Regions from separate parts of the Sporosarcina sp. SG10008 genome, predicted to be linked through region 3. Evidence: riboswitches for the same ligand, from Rfam matches in the RefSeq annotation. Region 3 holds a riboswitch; each other region holds the start of a gene.

Region 1 (10,050 bases), 1.1 Mb from region 3:
GGTTCAATGAATTCATTACAGGAAAATTACTAAGCGGAGCGGAAGATGCATTGCTTCGTCACGGAGTAGCCGACAGTGATATCGCGGTTGCTTGGGTGCCAGGTGCCTATGAAATTCCGCTAATAGCGAAGAAGATGGCGGCTTCCGGTAAGTACGATGCAGTTATCACACTTGGAACAGTTATCCGCGGAGCAACACCGCATTTCGACTATGTGTGTAATGAAGTGGCTAAAGGGGTCGCGGCCATCAATCTGCAGGAAGGCATCCCGGTTATTTTCGGTGTCTTGACAACAGATACGATTGAACAGGCAATTGAACGTGCTGGAACGAAAGCTGGAAATAAAGGATGGGATGCAGGGAATGCAGCGATTGAGATGGCAAATTTGTTGAAACAGATATAATCGTTGTTAAATAGAAGGCACAGTTTTCGGTTATCCGGAAACTGTGCCTTTTTTAATATTTCAACACTCGCGTACATGTTAGTTAAGGAAATGTAGTAGTAGAGTGAATAATGTGGTTAGTTTTGAGAATTCCGAGGTATAAAGAATAAAGGAAAGGTTTTTTGAGGAAACTATTTTTTGACGAAGTGCATACAATGTTGTATGATGCTAATAACCAAGTAAGTTAATATGAATTAAGGAGAATGGGTATGAAGAAATTAAGTTTACGGGTAATTCTACTATTTACAGCAATCATTTTACTTGCTGCATGCGGAAACGCTAATAAAGGAAATACAAGTGGTAGTGATGAGTCTAAAGGAAACAGTGATTCAGGAAAGAAAACGGAAGATTTACTTGCTGAAATACAGGATGAAGGCAAGTTAACAATCGGGACAGAAGGAACATATCCACCATTTACATTCCATGATGATAAAGGGGAACTTACAGGTTTTGACGTTGAAATCGCAAGAGAAATAGCGAAACGACTCGGGGTAGAGCCTGTATTTCTAGAAACGCAATGGGATGCGATTTTCGCAGGGCTTGACTCTAAACGTTTCGATATGATTGCAAACCAAGTAGGGATTCGTGAGGACCGTATTGAGAAATATGACTTTTCGGAACCGTACATTTCATCATCTGCAGTCCTCATTACAAATACTAGTAATAAAGATGTGACAAGCTTTGAAGATATTAAAGGGTTAAAGTCTGCGCAGTCATTAACGAGTAACTATGCAGACACTGCAAGATCTTACGAGGCTGAAATTGTGGGTGTTGAAGGATTTAATCAAGCTATTGAGCTCATCAATTCCAAACGTGTAGATGTAACGATAAATGATAATTTATCTTACTTAGACTTTATAAAGCATAAACCAGATGCACCTGTTCAAATTGTAGCGACAGCAGATGACGTTTCACAAAGTGGTTTAATGTTTAGAAAAGGTAATGAAACACTTGTTAACGAAGTAAATAAAGCATTAAATGCAATGATTGAAGACGGAACATACTTAAAAATCTCCGAGAAATGGTTTGGTGAAGATGTCCTTAACTAATATTTTAGCTAACCCAGAGAAAGTACAAAGACTTCTAGATATTGCCCTTACATCCCTCTGGCCATTGCTGGAGGGAGCTCTTTACTATACGCTTCCTTTAACGTTTCTTTCTTTTTTCTTTGGAATTATTCTTGCAGTATTAACTGCGTTAGGAAGAATATCAACAAGCAAGCCGCTACAAATTATCGCAAGAATTTATGTATCTGCAATTCGTGGAACGCCTTTACTTGTACAACTATTTATTTTGTTTTTCGGATTGCCAACGGTCGGAATAGTTATAGATCCATTTCCAGCCGCCGTCTTCGGATTTTCATTGAATGTAGGGGCGTATGCTTCAGAAGTAATTCGCGCAGCAATACAATCGATACCGAAGGGACAGTGGGAGGCAGCACATACGATTGGCATGAACTATACTCAAACGCTTAGGCGAATCATTCTACCGCAAGCAACGAGAGTATCTATCCCGCCTTTATCGAATACATTTATTAGTCTTGTGAAAGATACATCGCTGGCATCGCTTATTTTAGTGACAGAAATGTTTAGAAGGGCTCAAGAAATCGCTTCTGCAAACTATGAGTTTTTATTACTTTATACTGAAGCAGCGATTATCTACTGGCTCATTTGTTTTATCCTTTCCTTAATTCAAGACAGAATTGAACATCGGCTGGATCGATATGTGGCTAAGTGATAAGTTGAAAAAACAACTGTTAGAAGGTGCAAACTATGATTTCAATAAAAGGCTTGTATAAAAAGTTCGGGGACCTTGAAGTGTTAAAGGGAATTGATTTGGAAGTGAATAAAGGGGAAGTCGTAGTTGTCATAGGTCCATCAGGCTCTGGTAAAACGACACTGCTTAGATGTTTGAATATACTGGAAGTCCCGACAGCCGGGACTATAACCCTTGATGGCCACGAAGCAGACTTTTCTAAACGTGTAGCAAAAAAAGAAATTGACTATTTTAGAAGTGAAACAGGTATGGTGTTTCAGAATTATAATTTGTTTCCTCATAAGACTGCTCTTGAAAATGTGATGGAAGGGCCAGTCATCGTAAAAAAAGAAGCTAAAGATGTAGCACGGAAAAAAGCTGAGAACTTGTTAAATAAGGTTGGATTAGGTGATAAGTTCGACTTCTATCCTTTTCAACTATCAGGGGGGCAGCAGCAGCGGGTAGGGATTGCAAGGGCGTTGGCATTGGAACCAAAAGTAATGCTGTTTGATGAGCCTACATCTGCGCTAGATCCTGAATTAGTCGGTGAAGTGCTGCAGGTCATGAAAGATCTTGCCAATGAAGGAATGACCATGGTTGTCGTTACACACGAAATGCGTTTTGCACAAGACGCAGCCGACGAAGTTATTTTTATAGATAATGGAAAAGTAGTTGAGCGAAATAAACCGAGCGAACTATTTACAAATCCAAAAGAAGAACGAACCCGACAGTTTTTGAACTTAATTTCATAACTAAAATATACGAAAAGATAGCCGATACGCTTGGTTATCTTTTTTGTCTCAGATCGAGAACCTCGCTAAAATTGTTAACAATAGTTATGATAGAGGAGATGTTATTTTATGAAATGAGGCGATTTACATGAGTGAACAATCAAATGTAGTACTACCTAAAAAAACGTGTACGATTGAAAAGCTAGTTACGATACCCAAAGATGTTAAAAAAGTGCTGAATGGCGAAAAGACAGCTACTCGCCGTAATGGTGTTTATGCAGATCTTGGTGAAATTATGGTACTCGACGGTAAAGAGTTTAAAGTAGATACAATTTATTCACAGACGCTCGGCGAAATGACGGACGAACATGCACAACAAGAAGGTTACACAACGATGGAAGAATACAAACACTCTATTCTCGCGATGCATGATAAAATGCCATGGTTACCGGCGATGAGTGTTTGGGTGCATGAATATAGCCCAGTAGAGAAATGATGTTCTGAATGAATTCAGGAATCTATGGCGCGATTGTCTTTTTGCATGTTATCAGTGCTGTCCTTGCCATAGGTCCATTATTTCTATTGATGCCGATTATTAAGCGAGTGCGTGGCGTTGAAACGGACATTGAGCAAGTCTACTTGTCTATTATCAATGTCATCATTCGCTTGGTCATGCATGCAGGACATGTTCTCGTCTACACGGGTGTCCTTCTATTGGTATTTGGACCTTGGCCATGGTATACGTCATGGGTAATCATGACGCTTGCTGTTTTGCTACTATCTGGAGTTTTCCTAGCAAGAGGATTTACGGTTGTGCTACGAAGATTTAAGAATCCAGATGCTGATAAAAATAAGATACTTGATCGTTTAAATGGTACTTCATGGCTCTATATCGGCCTTATGCTAATCATGCTCTGGCTCATGGTTCAAAAACCGATGCTTTGGTAGATAACCCGCGATACATAGGAAAAGACGTGCATCTAATTGGTGCATGTCTTTTTTGATATTTAATTCTACAAGCATTTTGCCATAGCTTATGGCAATTGATGAAACTGTCATGGCAAGTACACGAACTGTCATAGCAATTGATGAAGCTGTAATGGCAAGTACAAGAACTGTCATGGCAATCATTAAAACTATCAGTGAAAGCCTGAACTGTCATGGCAATCGATGAAACTGTAAGGGCCAGTACGCGAACTGTCATGGCAACCATTAAAACTGTCAGTGTAAGCTTGAACTGTCATAGCAATCGTCAAAACTGTTGGGATGAGTCAACCTATAACCACTTGTAGGTAAAGCAGGCACATTATTTCATATATTCGACTCCTTTTTGAAAGTAGTTCGTCTAGTAAGAGTGAGGGGGCGGGGCAGTGGGGCAAAGTCTAGAACAGCTTTATGTAGAATATAGTGATCGCATTTATCGATATATCTTTTTACAAGTCCGTCAGAAGGAGTTGGCGGAAGATCTGACCCAAGAAACTTTTTATAGAGCGTTCAAAAATATTCATACGTTCAATAAACAAGCTAGTATGTCGACATGGCTTTTGAAGATAGCTAGAAATGCTACGTATGATCATTTCAGGCGGAAAAGGATCATTCGATTTTTCAGTCTTGATAAAGAGGTAAGTGTGGATACAAGCAATCTTTCGCCGGAAGATGAATTACTGAAAAAAGATCTGAATACAAGGTTGTACAATGCACTAACTAGTTTGAAGCCAACCTATCGTGACGTCCTTATTTTACGGAAAATCAACGAAAGCTCGATCAAAGAAACAGCATATATCTTAGGGTGGACTGAGACAAAGGTGAAATCAACAATGGTGCGGGCATTTGCTGCGCTGAAAAAAGAAATGTACAGAATGGAGGGGGAGAACGGATGAATGACTTCGATGAATTTGATGGTGAGTTTAACGAGTTGAAGGATGTTGATAGATTAGAAACTGATCGAATGATTAGCTTGGAGAAAGTCATTGCTAAAAGTGGAAAAAAGAAATTTATCATGCTCCCACTAATTTTTTCTAGCTTTGCCATCTTTGCTGTTGGACTATTTTTAATGATGACGATTAAAGAGTATACATCTGAAGTTGAAAGTCAGAAAACAATCATTGATGATCAATCCGTCCCTGAAATTCCAATGGTCGAAGTAGAGTCAAATATGATCACTGTAGAATACGGAATAGATAATATGGACAAAGGAAATCACGATTATGAAACAATAGGTACTGGAAAAAGAATTGTAGTAGAGCCAAGAGTCTCTGGCTTTCAACGCGGGGACGTTATTTATTTTGCAACACCGAAGTATTCAAATGGAAATCCAAATTTAAATCTAGCAGGGAATTATATATCAAGAGTTGTGGGCTTACCAGGAGAGAGAATTGAAATTAGAGAAGGTCAGCTATATATTGATGAAATGAAACTAGAGTCTTTTTATTCATTTCCAACCGTAAGAGGAATGAATAAGGAAAAGTATTTTGAAACAGTCGATTCTCAAAATTCCTCTATGACTGAAGAAGATTTTGAAGAAAGCATGGAAGCCATTTTAGTACCAGAAGGCACAGTATTTGTGCTGGGGGACCAGTGGTGGAGAAGTATAGACAGCCGTCACTTCGGACCTTTATCATTAAGCAAAGTGGAAGGGAAAGTAATAGGATATGGAATTGAATAATAAAATAATATGCCTGATAGCCTATTATTTAGGGGATCATAAATAGTTTAAATTTAAATCGTCTGTAATTGAAAAAAGCTCACCAAGTCACATTCATTGTGATTTGGTGAGCTTTTAACATCATAAGTTACTTTGAACATAGGACAGACGTTGTGCAATTTCATTTGCAATTTTCATGCCATGAAAGCGTCCGTCTTCAATGTAAACACGATTTGTAATGCCACCCGTTACAACGCCAGAAAGAAAAACGTTCTTGACATTTGATTCATATGTCTCTTGATTAAAGGAAGGAACTAATGAAGAGAGGTCAGTTTGAATTCCAATGCTTTGAAGCAGAGAGATATTGGGTTGATAACCGATGAGGGAAAATACATAGTCATTTTGAAGTGTAACTGTTCCGTCAGAAGAGTTTATGCGAATAGTTGATTCATCGATAGCAGCAATACTGGAATTGGGATGAAAATCAATTTTTCCTTTTTTAAGAAGGTTACGCATATCTAATAACAACGATGGTTTAATGCCTTCTAAGACAGTTTCTCCACGATGGATAAGTGTAACCTTGGCCCCATTACGATAAAGATCAATAGCAGCTTCAATTGCTGAATTTTTACCACCCACAACTGTAACATGTTGTCCATAATAGAGGTGACCTTCTTTATAGTAATGTGATACCTTCGCTAGATTATCTCCGTCTACACCTAGTTGTCTTGGCGTATCGAAAATTCCTGTTGCAATAACAATCATCTTCGCTTCGTAAGGAATGGTGTTGCCATTACGATCTTCTGCGTGGACAGTAAAGGATGCTGCATTCTTTGAAATAGAATTAACCTTTTGATAGCACTTAATATTAATTTCTTGTCTCTCAGTTACAAGACGATAATATTTTAATAGTTCAGTTCGATTTGGACGGACATCTTGAGATAGGAATGGAATGTTGCCGATTTCTAAGCGGTCAGAAGTACTATAGAAAGTCATGTGTAATGGACAGTTGACAATGGAATTGACAATCGCCTCTTTTTCAATAATCACATAAGAAAGTCCTTTTTCTTGTAGAGCAAGACCCGTTGATAAGCCACACGGACCACCGCCAATAATAACAACATCATACATACAATAAATATCCTCCTTAAAGTTTTACATAAACAATGGTTAAAAGCATTAATTTTTTAGGAATGTTGCATGCATGAATAATGCAACAATGCTGTATAAGCCTTGCCCGTTAGTATGCTCAGACGAGTGGGAAGAAATACTTAATTAATTGTATATAACTTGTTTTACGCACTGGAAAAGGAGTTAATATATTTTGCTAGCGAACTATCCTATAAGACCTTGCCTCATTTAGACATACCGAGCATGAAAGTTTTCATGATTTAGGTGATACAGCAAGACTTCTATACGATTTTCATGCAATAACTGGACAATGGGAAGAAAGCAAAGCACAAAACGAGAAAAATCACCTTGATTTAGCAAAGGAATTAAAAAACAGTGGAAGCTATGATTATATAGTGAATCGGATGTTAGGAAATGGATTATTCTGAAATTTAATAGAAACTATTAAATAGATGGAGTATAATAACAAGTATTCGTGATTATAAGTCAAGATTAAAGTTGTATACTTCACTATTAAATTGAAAATTCTTAAGTTTTTTGGGCTATCTAAATTATGAAAAAAGGGGATAATTAATGATGAAACGATTAGAAAAGGGAGATACAATCGGTATATTCACACCATCTTCACCCGCAACTGTTACTGCGTTGCAACGGTTTGAACGTGCAAAAGCATTTCTAGAATCAAAAGGGTTTGTTATTGTAGAAGGTAGATTGACAGGACAGTCTGATGTTTATCGTTCTGGTTCACCTAAAGCACGCGCAGATGAACTAAATGAGCTATTAAGAAATCCGAATATAAAGATGATTATGTCCACAATTGGTGGCACGAACTCTAATAGCATGCTGCCATATATTGATTATGAAGCATTTAAGCAAAATCCAAAGCTAGTCGTTGGTTATTCTGATGCAACGGCTGTTTTACTCGCCCTTTATGCAAAAACAGGTATCTCAACATATTATGGACCTGCTTTAATACCTTCGTTCGGTGAATTTGAACCACTAGTAAATGATACTTATCAATATTTCGAACAATATTTTATGAAAGAGACAGAGCTACCTTATGAAGTGCCAATGTCTCCATTTTGGTCTGATGAGCCTGTGAACTGGTTAGAAAAAACGACAGAGAAAACGCTTTTTAATAATAAGTGGGTGACTGGACATAGTGGTGTTGCAGAAGGACGATTAATAGGTGGCAATGTGAATTCGATGTATGGATTTATTGGCTCTTCTTATTTCCCTACAATTAAACAAGGCGATATTTTATTAATTGAGGATTGTATGAAAAATGCCTCAATTGTTGAGAAGAATTTTGCAATGCTAAAAGTGCAAGGTTTTTTTGATAAAGTTGCTGGTATTATTTTAGGTAAACATGAACAGTATGATGATTTAGGTACTGGCAAGCAGCCATTGGACTTACTGATAGAGCAATTAGATGGGATGGATATTCCCATTTTAGCTGAGTTCGATACGTGCCACACCCATCCAATGCATCCATTAGCTATTGGCAAACAAGTGAAGTTAGATACAGGTGCCAAAAAAGTATTTTGCACGGAAAAATGGTTGTGAAATTTTCAGTATCTGAAACTTTTGTTTAACAGAAATAGAAATAATTTTTGACGATAAGCAATAACAACAAATTGATTATTGAAATGTTGAATTATGTAATTTGTTGTTTATTGCACCAAATGGACAGGTTAGTGGAAAAAAGTAAAAATGCTCAATAGTAAAAGGGCAAGATAGATCTGATGAAACAGGATAAACAAATAGATAGGTCGAGCAAGCTATTCGCATTTTTATATAGCGTTTTCATAGCAGCACCTTTCTATAGCATATCAGGCATTGCTTCTTACCTGGAAGAATAAAGGTTGAAGTTGCCAGAAATGAGAATACTTTTGATATTGAAATTTCCAGCAATGCTATCCTTGGAAAGAATTTGATGTAACAATTTAAAACAGCGGAAAATAAATATGGTCGGGGGAGTAAAGGCACTATTTTTCTTTTTTAACCAATGACTATATACTAGTTTGGGTGTTTTGAAAGCAGGACATTAAGCGGTGTCACTATACTACTCTATGAATCTTTTGGTACTTCATATTGCCATCTATTAGACTATGTGGTATATTTTTTGATAGTTATAGGCAAACCTATTGAAAAGTAGGGACGCAAAGCTACAGGTCTAAAGTAATTATTACTATGACGGCTGAGCTGCTCAAGAAACGCTAGATAATAGTCTAGTTTTTTTATTTGCCTATTTCATTGTGAAATGGGCCTTTTTTTATGTGTAAAGAAAGATACAAAAATTGAAGAGGAGGAAATAATTATTATGCGTTTTTTTAAAAACATGTCATTAAAGTATAAGCTTTTACTTACAGTTTCTATTATTGTTTTAGCACTTTTTACTGTTCTAACGACACAAAGTATTTCTCAATTGAACGGCCAGTTAGAAAATGACCTAGAACAAGAGTTAAAAAGTGTTGGCTTATTGACAGCCATGAACCTAGATTCCAAAGATATAGATGGTCTATTGAAAGTTCAAGGGGAAGACGATCCTGAATTTTTGAAAATGCAAAGTACCTTGGATGGCATAAGGGAAGAACAGGGAATCATGTTTTGGAGTTATATATGGGAGATGGAGGATAATGGTGTCACTCCTATCGGCTATACGGAAAATTTGAATGAAGCGTATGAAGCGGGGGAATTGTTTACTGATCTTGCTCCTGTCCATGTAGATACTGCTAAGCTCGCAATTAAAAATGATCAATCAGAGGTAACAAGCATCTTTGAGGACTCATTCGGATCATGGCGAACAGTTTTCAGCCCTCTTAAAGATGAAAGCGGAAATACAATTGCAGTGTTAGGAATTGATTACTCTGCGGATTATATTGATACCATCATTAAAAAAAGTGTTACAAAACAGATTATTATTGCAGTAATCGGAATTTCAATCTTATTAGTATTGCTGTATTTTACAATTGATCGGCTTCTATTACCACTTAAAAAAGTGGTCATTGTTGCAGACCAAGTGGCAAATGGAGAATTGAACGATGTGGATCTCCAGATTACAAATGATGAAGTTGGACAACTTTCACAATCGATAAAAACAATGGTTTCAAATTTGCAACATGTCATATTAAACATTAGAAATACATCTGATCACGTTGCATCATCAGCCAATCAGCTAACTATGAATGCGACAGAATCGTATATTAGTTCAACAAACGTTTCGAAAGAAATGAAGAATATCGCTCAAAATGCTGAAACTTCTTTGGTGATGACTGAAGAAACAGCAGCTGCAATGGAAGAAACAGCAGGTGGCATACAACAAATCGCTGATTCAGCCAATACGGCT
Region 2 (10,050 bases), 1.5 Mb from region 3:
TCCCTCCGTAGGGTTATCGCTTCCTCCCTCCGCAGGGTTATCGCTTCCTCCGTCCCCTGGGTTATCGCCTCCTCCATTCCCCGGGTTATCTCTTCCTTCCGCCGTAAAAGTGAAAACAAATGCCGCCCCAAGGCCTTGAAAATCATTTCCAAGGTGCTCCGGAAAACGAATAGTGATGTCCAGATTCTCCCCGCCGCCGCGTGTAAGTTTTCTTGCGGGCAGAGATTTAAATGCAGCCAATTTGCCCTGATACAATTCCTTGCCGTCGACTTTTATTTCCAGCAGTAGCTCGTTGAACAGCTTTTTTTCTCCACTGTTTTCTAACTGCATTTGGTAGGCAAAATCTTTGCTACCTACGTTTTGGACTGTAATGGTCCGAGGCGCCCAGTCACCAGGCTTCATATTGCTGATTTCAAATAACGTATCATTTGGTGAAATACTGATGTCTATATCATCCTTGCCCGCGTTGTCTTCACCATCTGCAAATACGCTCGTAACGGGAAAGAAACATATTCCGCTTATTAATAAAAGAATCGGGAAAACTCGAAACAGTTTACTCATGGTAATGCCTCCTTACATATCTTAGCGATCGATTCAGGAAGAACTTTCTCCGCCATCTTCCCCCACTATATTCACCTTTTTTTTCGGAGCCAATTCGATTTCTCCAAGTGCTCTCCAAATCGTAAACCCCGAGTAGAGTAGCAGCAGGAATCCAGGTATTAATAGCAAAAAAGCACCATTCTTCGACTGGGTAAAGTTAATGAAGTACCCTACGTAAGGCACTGTAAAACCAGTGTACTCCGCTACCACATTGTCAGACATAACTGGATTCATGTCCTCTGCATTGTTGTTGTCGCCTTTTGTCCGGTAAAGTACGGAGTCTCCACTTTTGACTACCTCAGTAATCCGATGTGTGATCAAAATATTTTCTGCTTCTTGGAATGTAATGACGTCACCTTTTTTAAAATTGGTTTTATCTACAGCTTGTTTTACGGAGATGATTGAACCCGTTAGGATTCCAGGCTCCATAGACCCCGACAGAACTGTTTTTAATTGGTAACCGAAAAGCTGTGGCTCACCGCCTGAAATTTTCGTGATGACCACTATGGAAGCTACACTAATCAGCAGAACCATCAATATGCCTGAGACGATGCTACTTATCCTCTTCATTCGTTTCTTCTTTTTCATTAATTTCTTCTCTCTCATTTGTATCACCTTCTACTTTCTTTGTGTTATTTTCTGGTTTTACGACAGCGTTCACTTCAGCTTCATTCTTTGTTTCAGAGTTATTTTCTGGAGCCTTACTTTCTACAGAATCCTTTTCATCCGGTTTCTTTTCAGTAGATTCATCAACAGATCCATCCTTGACGTCCGGCTGTTTTTGACCGTCATCTTCAGGCTTCTGCTGCTCGTTCTCTTTGTTAGCATCCGAATCTGCTTTATCATCTTCACCTTCTATGACCTTATCCTTTTCAATTTCTTCCTTTGATTCATCATCTATATTCTTGCAGTCGGCCTTTATTTTCTCGCTTGATACAGCATCCTGTTCGTTTTCTCCAACAGACTTATCATCTTCGCGCTTGCAATCGACATCGCTTGGTGCAGCATCCTGCTCTTCTTTTTCCTTAGTCTTATCATCTTTGTCTAGGCAGTCGACTTCGGTTTCCTCACCCGATACCGTGTCCTTATCGTTTTCTTCCTTAGGCTTATTATCTATGTTCTCACGGTCGATCTTGATTTCCTTACCCGTTATAGCATCCTTTTCAATTTCCTCACTGCATTGATTAATGAGAACAACCGGAACTTCCCATTCGGCAGTGATCATCTGGGAAACTTCCGACTGGCTACTGAGATACGCAGACGTGTTAGACGACATATAACTAATGCTAAAGATGACTAAATAACATATGAGTGCCAATTTTAAAGATAGAAATGAACCTTGATGCTTTTTCCTACGTTTGCGCCTTCGGCTGGTTTTCAACCTGATCCCGCCTTTCGATTTTTTACCACTGGATTTTTCTTACGTATATTCCTCAAAACACAAAATCGAGTTATATGTTGAGAAATATATATAAGGAAGAGCGTTGGTTGATTGATGAAATAAAAGGAAGGAGGAGAAGTGCTCTCCTCCCGGGATATAGTTTATTTCGATTCTCCAGCTGTCTGCTGTGCATCAAACTTCCATTTCAGTTCTAAGGAAGCGCCTTGGTAAGCGTTTTGATCTTCACCATTTTCATTAAATCTAATTTTCACGTACATATTATCAGTTGTACCGGCCTTAATCCCGCTTTTTTCTCCACCCTGTAATCCAAACCATTTCGGTGATTCATTTTTAACTGCATCCGCTGACATATTTGCCAATTGGCTTAAAGTCATGGATTTAATCACATTACTAGGTCCAGCTATACTGCCTTTATCTTCATTTTTAAGGAAGTCTACCACAATATGATCCGCAAAACCTGCTACCGTTTCAGTATATTCAGTAGTTAAAAATACTTTTGAAATATCAAGGTTACCTTTGTTCTCTAATTTGAAAGTGCGATCCATCCAGTCACCAGGCTTAATCTTAGTTACACCAATAATTGTCTCAGGGTTTAGCGATAAATCCAGAGTACCTGCTGCGAATGTATTCGTCATTGTTTCTACATCGTTGAAATAAGCATATGTTCCCCCGCCAATCATACTTACAGCCAATGCCCCAGTTGCGATACCCATTGCTAGCTTCTGTTTAATACCCATTTTTAATTTCCTCCAATTAGTTTGTATTTTTTCGCTTTTATTGAATGCTTGTTCTTTGTTCTTCCCTGCGACTTGGAAGAAATTATTTTCTTCTTCGATCTAAGGTATGAGTTCATTTTCACCTGATAAAGTAGCCTTGATTGCATGCACCATTTTCATAGTTTGGCAGCTGTTGTGATCCTTGACACCCCTTTAGTAGGTGTCATACTTTTTCATGGAAATCTCCTCCAATGCTTTTTTCGGCTCGTTACCATTTTTGTAACTACTTTTAGTATAGGAGTATTCCAGTCGGGCATCCTCACTCTAAAGAGTAATTTTCTGATATCGTTTGTCTACCCCGGTTTTCTACTTTAGTGTAGAGTCGGTGCACTTTCGTACCAGTTCACTTCTACTTCGATGAACAGCTCTACCTTATAGAAGTAACCTTGTATATTGATTTACTGATGGGCAGTAAGTAACTGAAAAGTCTTAATTCGCTAAAATACAAGTTAATAACAAAAAAAAAGAACCTCTTCAACCGCAAGAGGCGACGTGATATTTAGAGGAACTTGGTTATACTGAACTATAAAATAGAATATAATTAACGGAAACTGTGAAATACATCCTCTATATGGGCACCTTGGATGTATGGAGTTATTGGTGCAACCGGCCTGATTAGATTTGGACAATATGTTCAATTTAGTCAGGTTTTATTATGCCATGAGGAGGAGTAATAGTGGAAATCAAAAAAACTCTAGTTATTATGTTAAAAAGGTGCCATAAGAAAACTCCCCATTTCTATATAGGAAAAGCACGCGTCCCCAAAAAAAACATCGAAACGAATGATATGTATCTAGCTACATTGGAGCACAGTATATCACTGTTCCACCTAATGGATAATTCAAGCCCTCAAATGATAATGAAAGAAATAATAGCATCTATCATCAAGCTTACACATAGTGATGAAGTATTCTTTTGGTTAACGGATATAAATCATCAAAATAGCTACCTAGCATCTTCTACGAGTAATCCCCATATTGAAACTGGCCTAAAAAAAGAATGGAATACTATACGTCTGGAGAATGAACTGTTTGTCAGTAAAATTAACGAGGATTGGTACGGGATGAAAGTCATTAGAACCTCCACTACTATCGGCGTTATCGGCGTTAAGATTTCCGGTTCAAGTGAGGCTAGAGAAACATTACTCTTCAATCGCCCTTTTGAGTTTTTAGCCGAACTTAGTGAAATAATGCTCGAAAGAATTCATACAGATTCAATGAAGGAGCAAATGATTGTAAGTAAGGAACAAAATCGTATCTCCAATGAAATCCACGACAGTGTTTCGCAAAGATTGGTCGGTATTGTTTATTCTCTGCATAGTTTACAAACAAAAAGTAAAAGTATGACAAGTACTGAGTTGAATGATGAATATCAATTTCTTTCACAATCTGCCAACACTACATTAAAGGAACTACGGTCGACGATATACGGTCTCAACTCGACGAAGAATGGCGAAAAATCTTTTCAAGTTGGGCTGCAAAACTATTTTGACGAGTACGCACGGTTAAGTGATATACGAATTGATTATCAGATAACGGGTGATGAAGCTTTACTATCAAGCGAACTAAAACAAGCACTCTATAGAATTATTTGTGAAGCTTGCGGAAATGCCGTTCGTCATGGCCAGTGCACGGCTATTGAAGTCAGATTATCTTTACTTGACGCGAAAACTGTATTGGAAATTCATGATAATGGAATCGGAATTAATTCGCACATACCCGAAGGCCAACCGGAAAAAGGAATCGGTCTTTTCAATATGAGACGTCTTGTAAGTACTTTTGCAGGAACGTTTTTGATAAGTGGATTACACGGGATAGGGACAGAAATACAAATCGAAATTCCAACCGCAAAAATACTTGAGAAGGTCCAGGTGAGTGGCTAATGCAAATTGTTATTGTCGATGATCACCCATTAGTAAGAAAAGGATTAACATCTATCCTTACTATAGATGGAGCAATTGAAATCCTAGGTGAAGCAGCAAATAGAAAGGACGCGCTAACTCTATTCCATGACACTACACCTGATTTGGCGATAGTGGATCTTCGCTTGGGAAATGAATCCGGTTTGGAATTAATTACAGAAGCGAAACAACAAGGAATAACTTGTAAATTCGTTGTGCTAACTTCATCGACGGAAGAGCACGACTTTAAACAGGCAAAAGAAATAGGAGTCGATGGCTATATATTAAAAGAGGCATTACCTGAAGAACTGATCCATGCCCTCGGAGTTATCGGCAGAGGTAGAAAGTATTATGATCCAGGGGTGTTTGATTTGGTGATAAAATCGAAGGAAAGCCCTTTTGAAAATGATAGGCATATCGAACAGCTAACACCGAAGGAAAAGGAGATATTACTCGAACTCGGGTTGGGTCATTCAAATAAACAAATTTCACAGGCTTTATATATTACAGAGTTTACTGTAAAGAAACATGTCAGTCAGGTATTAGCAAAGTTAGATCTTGCCGATCGAACAAACGCGGCATTGTATGCCAATGCTAAGGGCTTGGTGGCGTATAGCGTGAATTGAATGTTTGTTTAGTGCTAAATATAGTTCTAGTGATTCTATTCTCAAATTGAGGAGAGTCGGATGGGATATATGATCGGCAGCGCGGAGGTTATGATCGGTTGACGAGTTATATGATCGGCAGCCGGGCGATTATGATCGGGTCGCAAGTTATATGATCGGCAGCCCGGCGGTTATGATCGGGTGGTGAGATATATGATTGGCAGCCCGGCGGTTATGATCGGGTCGCGGGTTATATGATTGGCAGCCCGGCGGTTATGATCGGGTGGTGGGTTATATGATTGGTAGCGCGACGGTTATGATTGGATGGCCGGATATATGATCGGTTGGTGGGATATATGCTCGGGTGAACGGTGGTTATGATCGGGTGGTGGGATATATGATTGGTAGCGCGACGGTTTTGATTGGATGGCCGGATATTTGATCGGCAGCGCGGCGGTTATGATCGGTTGGCGGGATATATGATCGGTTGAACGTTGGTTATGATCGGGTGGTGGGATATATGATTGGCAGCCCGGCGGTTTTGATTGGGTGGCAGGATATATGATCGGCAGCCCGCAGGTTATGATTGGTTAGCGGGATATATGATCGGCAGTCCGCCGGTTTTGATTGGATGGCCGGATATATGATCGGCAGTCCGCCGGTTTTGATTGGTTTGCAGGATATATAATCGGCAGTCCGGCGGTTTTGATTGGTAGGCCGGATATATGATCGGCAGCCCGGCGGTTATGATCGGGTGGCGGGATATATGATTGGCCGCGCGACTATTAGACTGGGTGACAGTCACCCAGTCTAATCCGAAACGACTCAGACAACTAATTTGTTTCACAGCCTTTTATCAAAACAGCTCCGATACCAGATACCTTCCAAGTCGGCCTCAATAATTTATATTTAACCGGATGAAAACTCCTGACATGTTTCCTTGCACTCTCCGCCAAACAGTTATTTGTTAAATATTGCAAGTCTGTGACACTCTTGAGATAATAGAAAGAAAGCGTTTCTTTTCAGGAAAGAAGGTGATTCTCGTCATACGTGCAATATTAGTCGATGATGAGCAGTTGGCTTTGAAACATTTAGAGAACAAGTTAAATGAATTAGGTACTGTCGAAGTCGTTAAAACTTTTTCAAATGCACCTAATGTTTTAAAGGAAATGAAGCACCTTGATTTTCAAGTGGCCTTTTTGGATATCGAAATGCCGGGCTTTAGCGGATTGGATTTAGCTGAACTCATTCAAAAAGGAAAAAAAGATGTATATATTGTCTTTGTGACTGCCTATCGGGATTATGCGATTCAAGCTTTTGAATTGCATTCGATTGATTATTTATTGAAGCCTATTATGAAAGAGCGCCTCGAAAAAACAGTGATGCGTCTTCAAGAACAGCTGCTTTTGAGTGATAAATCTTCAGTAAATGAACGAGATACCTCTCCTTCCCTGAAAATTTTCTGTTTTGATGAGTTTACTGTCTTCAGCCAAGAGGAACCTGTCAAATGGAAAACGGCAAAAGTAAAAGAACTGTTTGCTGTTTTCATTACACATCTAAATACGTCTATGAACAGAGACTCTCTTATCGATTTGCTTTGGCCGGAGAGCGAATACCAAAAGGCTAAGATTCAACTCCATACGTCAATTTCGCATTTGCGTAAAATGTTGGATTCTGTGGGCTACCCAGGCTCGTTAACTTTTTCAGATCAATGCTATGCACTGGAGCTACATGGATTCCAATGCGATGCGATTGAACTGGAGCGGGTATTAGCTGATTATACTGACGTGGATCATGATACTATTCAGGTATTCGAACATGTAGTTCAGCAATATAGCGGCGACTATATGGATAAGAACGGCTATGAATGGGCCGCAGCCAAAACACAAAGTATGCGTCAAAAACTGTTGCAGCTTCTCCAAAAGATGATTGATTATTACTCTAAGAATGAGGAGTTACATAAAAAACAGCATTTTTTACAGATTCTGCTCAACTATAATCCATATTCCGAACATGTTTTACAGCAACTTATGCACTACCACCTTGACGTTGGGAACCGAGGGGATGCCATTAAGGTGTACCATGACTTCAAGAAACAATTATTGGAGGATCTCGACATTTTACCAGGACGTGCAACAAATGAACTTTATGAATCGATCCTCGTTATAACGTAATCAAACAGAAAACGCCAACTGCCTGAATTGGCAGCGGCGTTTTTCGTGTGTTATTCTTTTTTTGGAACGATAAATGTAACGGTCGTTCCCCTATTTGGTACACTTGTTATGTCAATTCCACTTCCGAATTGCTGTTTGAGCCGTTTGTCTGTATTAAGCAAGCCTATTCCTCGTTGTTCTTCTGTATGGTAGTTTAGCAGACTCTTCAATTTCTCTTCGGGTATTCCTACTCCATCGTCCATTATTATAATTTCTATAAAGTCCTTCTGTTCTAGCACTTTTATTTGGACAGTCCCGCCTTCAGGTCGTTTTAAGACACCATGTTGAATGGCATTTTCTACGATTGTTTGAATCGAAAGCGGAGGAATTTGAATAGCCGGTATCCCACGCATCTCCCATTCTACACTCAATCGATCCCCAAAACGTTCTTGTTCAATGAACAGATAGGAACGAACGAGCTCTAATTCTGTCTCTAGTTGGATCACTTGATTTAAATTATGGCTTGCGAAACTAGCACGCAAATAATTCCCGAACTTATCTAGCAACTCCACCATTTTGGGTGGATCGATCTCGCTAAGTGCCGCTATCGTATTTAAGGTATTGAATAAGAAATGAGGCTGAATTTGTGCCTGCAGCCACGCAGCCTCCATTCTTACTCGTTCGCCAATCGACGTTTTCAAATCGGTTAAGGCCTTTACGCGTGTCACCAATTCAAGTTTTTCTACGGGTTTAGTAACATAATCACTGGCTCCACAATGAAAACCGGTTTGGATATCCTCTAATTGACTACGGGCTGTCAACAGTAAAATAGGAAGTTCCGAAATCGGAAAGCGTTCCCGTATTTTCTGTGTCAACTCGTAACCAGACATATTTGGCATCATTACATCCGATATAACGAGATCCCATCTTCCTTTGTCCAATAAAACCAAGGCTTCTTTTCCACTTGTACATGTAACAACATCGAATTGTTCAGCTACCAACATTTGCCCGACCATCGCTAAGTTAAGCGGATCATCATCTACCACTAATATGCATGGCAATTCTTCATTCAAAATCTGATCTATTGTCTCCTGATTCCCGCTAGCTATCTCCGGTATAACCTGTCGTATAGACTGGTTAGTAGCAATTCTCTTTTGTTGCGAGGCAATCGGCAATGTGAAAGTGAACGTAGACCCTTTTCCCACAGTCGATTTGACATTAATCGATCCTCCATGTAATTTAACTAACTGATCGCAAATACTCAGTCCAAGTCCAATTCCGCCTGCAAATGCTGTTATCTTAGGGTCCGCTTGCTCGTATGGCTGAAAAACAGATTTCATTGTTTCAGCATCTATACCAATACCAGTATCATGCACATGAATAACAGCCATGTCGTTCTGAGTTTCTGCAGAAACGATGATTTCTCCCTCATTTGTAAACTTCACTGCATTATGAACTAAATTAAATAGTATTTGAAAAAGACGATTTTCATCAGCTTCCACCCTTGGAAATGTCTCGAGGCCCGTTTGCCTAAACGTAATGCTTTTCCCTTCCTTCAAAAACTGGAGCATATCAAATACACCCGATACAACTGATGAGAGGTCCACTTCTTTAACTTGTAACTTAATGCCATTTTCCTTCAGTTTAGTAATATCAAGAAGATCATTCAGTATCATTGACATACGGCGGCCTACAGACATCAGAATTTGTAAGTTTTTCTTGTTTTCTTCGGTCAAGTTATCCTTTTCGCTGTCATAAATCGTTTGGGTAATATTCATGATTCCGTGTAGAGGGTTTCTTAATTCATGAGATGTATTCGCTAGAAAGTCATCTTTTCTTTTGACTTCTTTTTGCAATTTCACAGTCAGTTCCTTACTTTCATCTGTTGCTTGGAAAAAACGTTTGAACCAATAGATTGCAAAAAGAATAACACCAATGATGATTTCAAATGGGTAGTAGGGTAATGTCGAAAAAGCATGATTTTTAATCCATCCCCATAAAATACTGGAGGCAATGCTAATCGTCGCAAGTAGAAAGTAGATTGCGTAAGCCTTGCCTTGCGCTACCACTTTACTCAAAGTGAAAGGAATAATCGCCGGTATAAAGAACATAATAACCCTAAACAATGGAGCGATCATCATCTTATAATCTAGTAACACACATATGACAAATAACAGATACAAAACTGTAAGCGCCTTGAACGGAATAGATATCCTTGTTTTATGAATTGAATTTTCCATCAGTATCTGTTTGAAAAATTGCAACATAAAAAAAACACTGCTTGCATATGAAAGATAAAGCAGCTTCACCCACCACGTCCAACTAATCGCCGGAAACAAATAAAGCAATAGTTTATCATCATCTATGAGAATCGAAATCGCAGCACAAAGGAACGTAAGCGAAAGAAAAACTAATTCCTTCTTTCTTCCAAATAAAAGAAAGATGACTAGTGTATAAACGCTGTGCATTAGCAGAATGACTACTGATGTAAATTGCATTAAATAAGAAACTAGTTGACTTTTTTTAATGGCAGATGATGTTCCAAATTTAATCGTTTTGGTAATGCCTGCTGGATAAGCGGGGTTATAGTTCGAAACATGTATTAGCAAATCAA
Region 3 (10,050 bases):
AACACACGTAATTGCATTGTTAGCCATGAACCTCAGCTCCTCGATTCGCTGCTTGTCGCTGAATCTGGGCGCTAATAATAATGCGGGGTTTGAATCGGATGGTTGCTAAGCTGTTGGGTTGGGTTGTAACTTCGGAAATTGTTTAGTTGGCCATTGTTGCATCGAGATTACTGGTCAGGTTCAATCGGTGTATGCAGCAAGCAAGCCCACGAAAACACTTGACTGAACGTAAGAAAAGCACCCAGCAAGATGCTAAATAAACTCATAACTTTTACCTGTTGGATACATGAAAACGTTGTACCATAGCAAGATTATATCCTTTTATATAGGAATTCCCCATTATATCTTGATGAATGTGTTTATCTTGTATCATTTGAGTAACTTTTATCGACGCATCTTCTAGACTACTCGCAGATAAGTTCATAATGAAAGTTTCATTATCATTAAAATGAAGTGTTATCTGAAATTCAAGCATTTTCTCACCTCCCGCAACCGATGTTATCAGAAATATAGGTAAACTAAAAGTTAACACTCGTATGTAATTGGACTGTTGCATAGTTCTACATACAAATTATCGCACTCCCGACTTGCCTTTAAGTTTATCTTCTTTATTCTCTAAGAACAATATCTCGACGTATTTGGCATTTCTGACATTTGCATCACGATGGAGCCTTTCAGGTGTCGGATGGGACATGCTTATCCAAGAGTACTTCTTCACCTCAAGAATCCAACGAAGAACTTCTATCCCTCTCACATTTCCAACTACGTGGATACGCTCTTGAATTATCCTTAACTTCGTTCCTATCTAATGACTTGTTGGAGATGCTTACTCCTTCGAAAAACATCTCTAATCCTTTCAGTTTGATTGATTCCCATCGACTTTTCCTACTTTGGTGCCCCATTAGCTGTTTTCGGGCAAAATAAGTGCAAAGACTAAAATCCAATAATAAAACTAAAAACAACCGTTTAGTTGAATCAGTGTCCTCATTTTTTCCGATAGACGATTATTTTGATTGTGAATAAAATTTTCATTTTGCTTGATACTACGTTAGTAAAAATATATAAATGAGGTGCTAAATGTGTATTACTACAAAGAAGAATTGATCAATCCCGTCACTCCTCCCGATAAACCCGACCCTGAAGCTGCAAAAGTAATGCAAGAAATTCTAGGTGGGCATTTTGGAGAAATGCGTACCATGATGCAGTACTTTTTCCAAAGCTCCAATTTCAGAGGTAAGGAAACACAATATCGCGACTTACTTCGTGGTGTGTTTTTGGAAGAAATCGCTCATGTTGAACTTGTCCAGAATACAATCAATCAATTGTTAAATGATTCAGGTGAATCTGCTGTACCAGGTAATGCTGGCGTCGATCAAGCACCTCTCGATGATGCCGTTAGACACGCAAATCCTCATCACTACATTATTGGTGCTCAAGCCTCTCTCCCTGTAGATGCTACTGGGAATCCTTGGAACGGTTCTTGGGTTTATAGCCATGGCAATTTGATTAGTGATATGCTCGATAACCTGGTGTTAGAATCAACCGGTGTCTTGCAAAAAACTCGAATTTACGAAATGAGTTCTAACAAAACATTTCGAGAGACATTAGCTTTCCTAATCGTGAGAGATAACGCACATCAGAATGCTTTTGCAAAAGCATTGGAAACGCTCGGCGTTGATTGGGGTAAGCTGTTCCCTGTCCCGAATTACGATATAAATAAATATCCTGAATGCAGAAAATTTGTGGAGTTAGGGTATCACAATGCCCAGTTCAATTTCAGATTAGACCCAACTAGAATTGGGGAAATTTACCAGGGACAGTCCCCTAGTAGAAATAAGGGCGAACTTAAAGTTACTCCTCCACCAGCTGGATTCCCGGTTCCTTTACTGCCTGACATGCCAAATGAACATAGTCCAGGTATTCAAGACATGAATAACTAAATTCGTTCAGTCCCTATATAAGGGACTGTTTTTTTATCTCTTCGTGTAACTAACCTCATTAAATAGAACCTCACAGAACTCAGATTTATAGGATTGTTTCCAAACTGTCACCGATCCATAACTGACTAACCTATAATTAAGCAGATTTCGTAGTAAACTTACATTAGATAAAGTCAGAATGGAGACTATCAAATGACAGTTACAACATGGATTTGGATATGGATTTGTATTATTATCTTTGTTTTAGAACTCATTTTCATCTATTTCGTCGTCCATAAAAGTTATCGATATAAACATACGATTGATCCGATTGATGATCATATAGAAGAAATGAATAGAGAGTGAATCGATATAGATTAATGAATTATTTCTATGAAAATTAATTTATACATATAGAGCGGACCGGCATATGACAGTAAAAGTCCTTTCTATCATTTTGACAGCGCATCAAAAATAGTAAGTTGCTGCACCACGGTTAACACTCCCTCACAGAATGTTTGGTGCTGACGAATATACGGATCGTCCTATCGCTAGCACTCCACATCCAATCCCTGGTGCGTCGTTCAATATCTTTCAGCACCTCTAACAGTAACCGGGTTAAAAGTTTGATTATTTCTTCGTATGAGATCATTCAGTTATCTACTTCGCTTTTTGGTCAGACTATGCGTTCCCACTTATTGCACTAGCTTGTAAATTTGAAATAAACTCCTAAAAAAAACACTTTTAGTTACAGTAACCATGGTACAATCATTCTAAAGGAGGGATATCCTTGAGATACATTCTAAGTGTTATTATTTCGATTCTTGTAATAGTTTTACTGCTTAAGCTAATAGGCGTACTGTAAACAGTCACATTATCTTTAAACTAAAAGTCAGTGGTTTTTTTCCAGGTTCTGCTTCTATATCGCTTAGGTGCCTGGGGGAAGAAATTGATTTCGTTATGATAATATCTAGTCCTCTTCTTAATTTACTGCATATAATGGGTCTCCCATTTCCTCGTACTGTGCGTTAAAGTAACGAACTGTCAGCCTGCAAAAAGCCATTTGTGGTGCTTTCAAATTCCTGTAATAAATCCCTATCTGTGTGATCCTGCGTATTAGGCGCATTCATGAATTTCATAAATGCATATTCTTTAGTCCGTAGATTCGGTTCGGCCTCGTTTAGAATTTCATCCACACTTTCCGCTACAATGACTTCGATATACATTTCTGTTGCCTTTTTATAAGGAGTTGTCTTCAAGTCGTTTTCCTCCACGTTCACCGCTACCAAGCCTTAATGCTCGTTTTTATTACATTCGCAATAAAATAGTTTAATAAGTTTCCATCACATCTGCTACATATTTTGGTCGAACTGCGTACTACATTTTGATGGCTTTCACTGCATTTTCACTTTGCAAAAAAGCAAGAATCCTCAAGGAACATTGAATGTAATAAGCTAATAAAAAGCATAAAGAATATTAAGGTATAGCCAGTCATACATTTAATCAATGTTGTTGTTTGTAATAGATATCAAAGTATTACAGAGGGAGAATAGCTATGAGCGTTGAGTTTGTTTTAATGGCACCAACAGCTCTTCAAGTGTTTAAGGCAGGAGAGTCCAATCCAAAAAAAGTAAAGCGGATTGTTTATGGGCAAGCTACATCTGACGCAAATGGTATAGCCACACTTTATTTCACAGAAAACGGATTATCTAATGGTATTCCATTATTAACAACTATTGACTATGCTGTATCAAGCGTATATTCTACAAATCCTTCGATAAATGCAAGACCGAGAGTACAAATGCGAGAAAAGAATGTTGCTGCAAAATTCGTCTCTGCTAATGTCACAAATAATAGTAGTATAGTAGTACTAGGAATTAATGTATTAGGTTCAGAAAATCCAGTGAGTGGAATTCTTGTAGATTTTATGATTTTAGGTAGCTTTGATAGGTAAGAGAAAGCGACAATAATTTTGAAAAACGTGGATTAACAATGGTTGTTCGAAATTTCCGGGCATAAATCTCAAGATGACTGTGATAAAGACTGCTGATTATTTTTAATCAGTGGTCTTTTCTTTTCGGACAGCACATGTTAATAACCCACCTATTTGCCTACTACTCCTTTGTATTAGACTCTTTCATAAGATTGTTCTATCAAAGTATGTTAGTTTGTATATAGGCAAACTTATCGAAAGGTAAGGACGCAAAGCCAAGGGCCTAATACAACTATTTGTAATGGTAGCCGGTTACCAAGTGTATTGCTTTCTATCACTTGTTAAAAAGGATGAGGATCATTTTCAATAAATCAGTAATGCTCGTAGATGATTCAAAATTCATGAGAAATCTATTAAGAAAGATTATCGTAAGTAACGGTTATTATGTCGTAGCTGAAGCTGGGAGTGGAGAAGATGCTGTGCCTCTTTATAAATCACACTTCCCGCATATCGTTTTATTGGATATCACTTTACCAAATATGAACGGTATCGCTACGCTAAAAGAAATTAAGAAAATAAACCCCAATGCTCGTGTTGTTATGTGCTCAGCCTTAGGGACTCAAGATTTAATAATTGAGGCTTTAGAAAATGGAGCCGCAGATTTTATCGTGAAGCCTTTTTTTGATGGACTTATTACCCAATTAAATAAAATCTATTGAAAAACATAGTACACTAACATAAAAGACCAAGAAATTACGGTCTTTTTTTCATCTTAAATGTACAATTCGTGTTTACTCCATCACTTCCCCCGCCCATGCATCCAACCAATTTAATAAAATCCTAACGCGATTAACAAAGTCAAAATAATGAATGTCCATCCTTCAAACGAGGTCATTACTGTCGCCATAACTTCCAAGCCTCTTGCCTTTTCTCATACAACTCCCGCTGCAACAATGGCTCGTACACCACAACCTTGTAACGGGATGGCCACTCATTTAAAAACCTCGAAGTCAAATTAGCGAAAGCCTACAGTGACACATTCACTTTTCAAATTGGTGGAATATTTGGATATTGTTTTCATTTAAACCCCTTATAAGCCTTGAGGCATAAGCATTGTTGCTACTATGAATTATTTCGTGCTAGACTAATCAGCCGTTTCGTACGTACGTTCTGCAAGTGTGATAATATGATAGTTTCAGCATCCAGGTACTAATCGACTATGCCACGCCGTTAAAGTAAAGTCGTAGGAAATCTTTTGAATTCGTGTGGTTGGGGGACATTCAGGGGGACACATTAAATGCGGACAGGCGCACGACTTTTAACATAATAACAGCCACCTTCTCAATCGAGTTGGTGGCTGTTTTTTTACTCACTTTTCATTTCCCAGCTTTTCAAACAAGTGGTTGACTTTATCACACATTTCTTCAGTTTCACCAGGATCAATCTCTTGTCTATTTCTTTTTTAGTAATCAACAAGGTGTTTGCCCTTCATTTCCTCTTTTGCAAGAATAGGATACTACAGATGGAGGTGAAAGAATGAATTTTAATAACCACTTCTCTAATCGTAAATGTAGTAAATGTCACATCAGTCCATGTTCTTGCAAAAATATATGTAGAGTACCAAGAGTGTTCATGGGGCCAATCAGGGCTATCGGGCAGGCTGGCTCCACTAGTACTATCGGAGCCACATGCGGGTTATGCGAATACGGGTATATTTACAATCTAACTCCTCAAACGGTACCTATAGAAGCTGATGTTTTGTTTGATTCAAATGGATTAATGACACCTGGAATTGTGCATACCCTTGGAACCTCTCAAATTATGATTAACGTTCCGGGAGACTACGAGGTTACTTTCTCTGTATCAGGTACGGAACCTAACCAATTTGCACTGTTTTTAAATGGATCGCTGGTTCCCGGAACAGTCTATGGTTCAGGTGCTGGCACTCAGCAAAACAACGGGCAGGCTATTATTGCCATAGTAGCCAACGATGTTCTTACCCTTCGAAATCATTCTTCTGCTGCAGCAGTTGGTCTTGCGTCTGTGATAGGTGGTACACAAGCTAATGTAAATGCTTCTATTGTCATTAAGATGTTGAATCCCAATGCTTAGGTAGAAATTATTCGGTATAAAACATCTTGGTTTCACTGGATTTTAATACAGGCTTCAACAATCACCTGATGCAAAACTTCTAAAAATAGAGGTGAAAAGTCGGAAGTAATTACTATCCATAGAAGAAACTCAAAAACAAATCGACCTTTCCCTATTCGGATTGGTCGTTTTAATTTACCGGTTCAATTAAACAAGTCGATGCCTCCATAAATAAACAAACGATTCTAATTTGCGCACCGACAAACTTCAACATGTTCGCTGCATTACAAACGAATGCAATATTCAATAAATTCCTATCCGGTATTATCCCAGATACCAGATTGAAAAGGCGACCTTCTTTCGTCGAGAGGTCGCCTTTACCCTGTTTATTATTCAACACATTCCACTCCGATTATGTCCTCCACCGGCATACGGCCCCTACCGAATGGACTATCGACCGTAATCCACATCGCCTCAACATTTATTTCTTTTATGACAACCATGTAAAAAATGACTTTCCCTTCCACAACTTTACGTGTACTTTGCATTCCCTTTTTTGCGCAACTTCTATTTCCATGCCAGTCGTGGACGGAAAATTTAAAGTTTCCAGTATTTCCGCTTGTATATCCTTGACTGTTTGTTCTGGATCACCCCACAACTTTTCAGTTCCAGTTAGATCAATAAATCATTCATCGTTTCTGTTGTCAAGTAATTGTTTACTATTTGTCTTCTAAATCTTGGATTTTGTGTCACTTAGAAGTAAATTTCGGTCAACAGCGTCATGTAAACCTGCATTTTTCTGTAATTTAAAAGAATCCATATTGAAAAATTTAATCAAAATAGATTCTTTTTATTAAAGCCTGAGTTTACATAAAAATTATTTAATTAGAAACTTAAACATCTATTAAATATACTAAAAAAGATTTAGGGCATCTTGGGATAAGTCTGTTCAAAATCCCTTTTTTACAAGCCGCTAAATGGAAACTGAAATTTTTGAAAGAAGAAAAACAGTAAAGACTTTAAAGGGGTTCGAAAACAATGGATTTGGATTAACCGGTTGTTTGATTGGTCAAGTATGAATAATTCAGGATGAAGATAGTTTTTCAATCCTACCCATTCAGCGTGTTGTATCCAAACGATTTCACATTGAATTTGCTCCCGACTTCCCCATAATAAGTGAACCAGAAACTTCCCCATTTAAATTCACCATTAAACATTGTTGCTATTAGCAAAATATTCACGAGTATCTTTGCGCGATTGTGGGGTTAATACGCGATCAAGCTCTTCATTCAACCAAGTAAGTGACTTGTTACGAAGAATATTGCGCATACTATCTTCTGCTTCGAGCATAACTAAGTTAATCACACAGGGAGAAGCTAGAGCGCATGCTGCATAGTCTTCATCCCGGCATAGGTAGCTATTATTTTTAATATTTTTACATTGAAAAATGGGGGAAGCACCTTCAACAGCTTCAATTACATCCCAAAAAGAAATTTCCGCAGGAGACTTGGCCAGTTTATAGCCTCCTTTTACACCTGGAACAGAACTTACGATACCCGCTTTTGTTAATTTACTAAAAATCTTCGAAAGATAGGTCTCTGAAACGCCTTGAAAAGCGGAAAGTTCTTTAATCCCAATTGTATCATTAGGAGGAATATCAATTAAATATACCAAGCAATGCAATCCATATTCAACACCAATACTATACTGCATGCAAACACCTGCTTTCTACATATAAAGATTGCTACTAACCATCTTAGGTGGATTTAAAACCCTTGTCAAATATGGAAATTTTCAGCTATTTTTTTTTGTTGACAGCCATAAACGAAAGAGTTATATTGTGGTCATAACCTATCGTCGATTAATGTTATCGACGATAGGTTGTAGAGGCAAGGACAAATTTAGATTCACGGAGGAGATTACTATGAAGGTTAGATTAAATCATATCAGTGCAAGCCCAGGTGCTTTGCAGGCAATGATGAAACTGGAAGGGTTTATTAAGACAAGTGGATTGGATGCTAAGCTATATGAATTCATTAAGATCAGAGCATCACAAATTAACGGGTGTGCTTATTGTATGGACATGCATACACGGGATTCAAGGAAAATGGGCGAGACGGAGCAGCGGATTTATTTACTTAACGCGTGGCGTGAAGTACCCTTTTATTCCGACAAAGAAAGAGTGGTGCTTGAGCTTACGGAAGCTGTAACCCGTATTTCAGAGCAAGGTGTGTCGCAGGATTTGTATGAAAGAGTTCGGGCACATGTGGATGAGGCAGAATATGTGGCAATCATTATGGCGATTAATACCATTAATGCATGGAATCGAATCGCCATCTCCACGGGGATGTTCCCTGAAAAGGAGTAAAGAGAAGCTTACTGAGAATAGTGAAATTTAATAAGAATAACTTTAGGATAGCTCTTACAATTGTATGTCCATTGAAGACCGAGGCCGGTCTTCATGGCTTACCTTAATGAGCATCGCTAATCAATTAAATTCAGGTCCTAGTTAACCTCGAGGAGAAATCAATCATGTCAACCGTCTTATACGTAACCGCACACCCACTAGATAAGAGTGAATCCAATAGTTTGTCTGTAGGCCACGAGTTTATCCAAGCTTACCATGGAGCAAACCCAAACGATGAAGTTATTCATCTAGATCTATATAAAATAGATATCCCGCAACTAGACACCGAAGTGTTAAGTGGTTGGGGCCAATTGAGAAGCGGCAGTTCTTTTGATCAATTGAGCGCGGGTTCTCAGGCTAAAATAGTTCGTTTGGGTGAACTGGTTGATCAATTTCTCGCTGCAGATAAAATCGTCGTCGTCAATCCAGTTTGGAATTTCTTATTCCCACCTGTATTGAAAACTTATATTGACGCCATATGTGTACCAGGAAAAACAGTTAAATATACGCCAGAAGGCTTTATTGGCTTAGCATCTGACAAAAAACTGCTTCATATTCAAGCTTCCGGCAGCGTGCTCTCCGAGGGACCAGTGGCAGGGTTCGAATTCAGCCACCGATACTTGACAGCTGTATCTAAATTCATAGGTATACCTTCAATTGATATTATTTATATCGAGGGTATGAGCGCTGCACCAGATCAAGCACTTACGATTAAAGAAAAAGCTATTCAACAAGCGATCGAACTAGCCAAAAGCTTCTAAAGTTCGTGAACTAAATAACTGAATCGGGTGTGACAATGAATCAAATATTTCCAGTATCATCTCAGCACCATGCTGTATTTGGTTGGTTAAACAGTAACTTGAGTTTCTCATTTGCAGATTACCATGATCCTAAAACTACGAGTTTTGGACTCATGCGGGATTTGAATGGTGACTTTATATTAAGTCTTCGTGGTTTAGCGATACACCTCTATCAAAACAGGAAAGTCGTATCTATCGTTCTGAGGGGCCAGTTAGAACTCAAAAAAGCATCGTGAAATACATTTTATTTGTTTTAGCTGGGGCATGCAACTTCGGTTTATTATCTAATTTTGTAAAGAAGACTTATGAGTCTGGTTTCCATGTCGGTGATGTCGTCGGTAGCCATGTACATCATATCTAGGTGTTCACGATATTCCACTGACCTAACTAATTGATTATGCACACTCGTTTCCCATTTTTCATTAGCATTCAGAACAATCGTTCCTATCACAACTGAATATCAGAAATTAATAAATTATACCAAATGATATTTGGACAAATAAAAAAACGGCCTTCCACAATCTAATCTGTGGAGGAGCCGCTTTTGCTATGGTCTTATTTAACAAAAGTCTACTTATTGATTAAGTCTGTACCATATGAGTTGTCGATTGCACAAAGCCATTCGCCTTGTGAATTTTTCTTAAACACATAGGTTGACCTTCTATCCATAGAATATTTCGTTTCATTTTTATCAGCCTCAAGTAGCGTTTGAGAAATAACTAATGCAGTATCTCCAGCTTCTAAAATAATCATTTCTCCCTGTACTGGGACAAGACTGTTATTGAAATATTTCGCAATTTTAATGAACGCTTGCTTAATTTCCTCTTTTCCTCGTGCAATCATATCTGGTTTTACTACCAGAATCGCATCATCAGTATAGTAATTCTTCAGAGTGTCAAA

What was found. Region 3 has a riboswitch for cyclic di-GMP ahead of ACGLYD_RS08815 (response regulator). Riboswitches for the same ligand answer to the same signal wherever they lie in the genome.
Region 1: linked by a shared signal. The riboswitch ahead of ACGLYD_RS03880 (HAMP domain-containing methyl-accepting chemotaxis protein) and the one ahead of ACGLYD_RS08815 (response regulator) in region 3 are both predicted to bind cyclic di-GMP.
Region 2: linked by a shared signal. The riboswitch ahead of ACGLYD_RS15710 (sensor histidine kinase) and the one ahead of ACGLYD_RS08815 (response regulator) in region 3 are both predicted to bind cyclic di-GMP.

The regions. Positions count from the first base shown of each region.
Region 1 covers NZ_CP172607.1:761,453-771,502, forward strand. The annotation lists gene ribE (6,7-dimethyl-8-ribityllumazine synthase) at 1-401, shown strand, start outside; gene ACGLYD_RS03830 (amino acid ABC transporter substrate-binding protein) at 650-1,489, shown strand; gene ACGLYD_RS03835 (amino acid ABC transporter permease) at 1,476-2,177, shown strand; gene ACGLYD_RS03840 (amino acid ABC transporter ATP-binding protein) at 2,213-2,947, shown strand; gene ACGLYD_RS03845 (ASCH domain-containing protein) at 3,075-3,422, shown strand; gene ACGLYD_RS03850 (hypothetical protein) at 3,431-3,874, shown strand; gene ACGLYD_RS03855 (hypothetical protein) at 3,830-4,057, opposite strand; gene ACGLYD_RS03860 (RNA polymerase sigma factor) at 4,297-4,806, shown strand; gene lepB (signal peptidase I) at 4,803-5,591, shown strand; gene ACGLYD_RS03870 (YpdA family putative bacillithiol disulfide reductase) at 5,712-6,701, opposite strand; gene ACGLYD_RS03875 (S66 peptidase family protein) at 7,278-8,267, shown strand; cyclic di-GMP riboswitch class I at 8,829-8,914, shown strand; gene ACGLYD_RS03880 (HAMP domain-containing methyl-accepting chemotaxis protein) at 9,025-10,050, shown strand, end outside.
Region 2 covers NZ_CP172607.1:3,314,788-3,324,837, forward strand. The annotation lists gene ACGLYD_RS15690 (hypothetical protein) at 1-561, opposite strand, end outside; gene sipW (signal peptidase I SipW) at 595-1,206, opposite strand; gene ACGLYD_RS15700 (hypothetical protein) at 1,154-1,825, opposite strand; gene ACGLYD_RS15705 (TasA family protein) at 2,143-2,739, opposite strand; cyclic di-GMP riboswitch class II at 3,316-3,397, shown strand; gene ACGLYD_RS15710 (sensor histidine kinase) at 3,455-4,660, shown strand; gene ACGLYD_RS15715 (response regulator) at 4,660-5,304, shown strand; gene ACGLYD_RS15720 (response regulator) at 6,318-7,457, shown strand; gene ACGLYD_RS15725 (ATP-binding protein) at 7,508-10,050, opposite strand, start outside.
Region 3 covers NZ_CP172607.1:1,830,638-1,840,687, forward strand. The annotation lists gene ACGLYD_RS08785 (hypothetical protein) at 272-475, opposite strand; gene ACGLYD_RS08790 (manganese catalase family protein) at 1,080-1,940, shown strand; gene ytzI (YtzI protein) at 2,133-2,285, shown strand; gene ACGLYD_RS08800 (DUF6877 family protein) at 2,416-2,571, opposite strand; gene ACGLYD_RS08805 (hypothetical protein) at 2,948-3,178, opposite strand; gene ACGLYD_RS08810 (hypothetical protein) at 3,475-3,873, shown strand; cyclic di-GMP riboswitch class I at 4,087-4,172, shown strand; gene ACGLYD_RS08815 (response regulator) at 4,203-4,571, shown strand; gene ACGLYD_RS08820 (BclA C-terminal domain-containing protein) at 5,485-5,964, shown strand; gene ACGLYD_RS08825 (hypothetical protein) at 6,134-6,340, opposite strand; gene ACGLYD_RS08830 (hypothetical protein) at 6,333-6,491, opposite strand; gene ACGLYD_RS08835 (Rrf2 family transcriptional regulator) at 7,153-7,656, opposite strand; gene ACGLYD_RS08840 (carboxymuconolactone decarboxylase family protein) at 7,868-8,311, shown strand; gene ACGLYD_RS08845 (FMN-dependent NADH-azoreductase) at 8,476-9,111, shown strand; gene ACGLYD_RS08850 (DUF4440 domain-containing protein) at 9,721-10,050, opposite strand, start outside.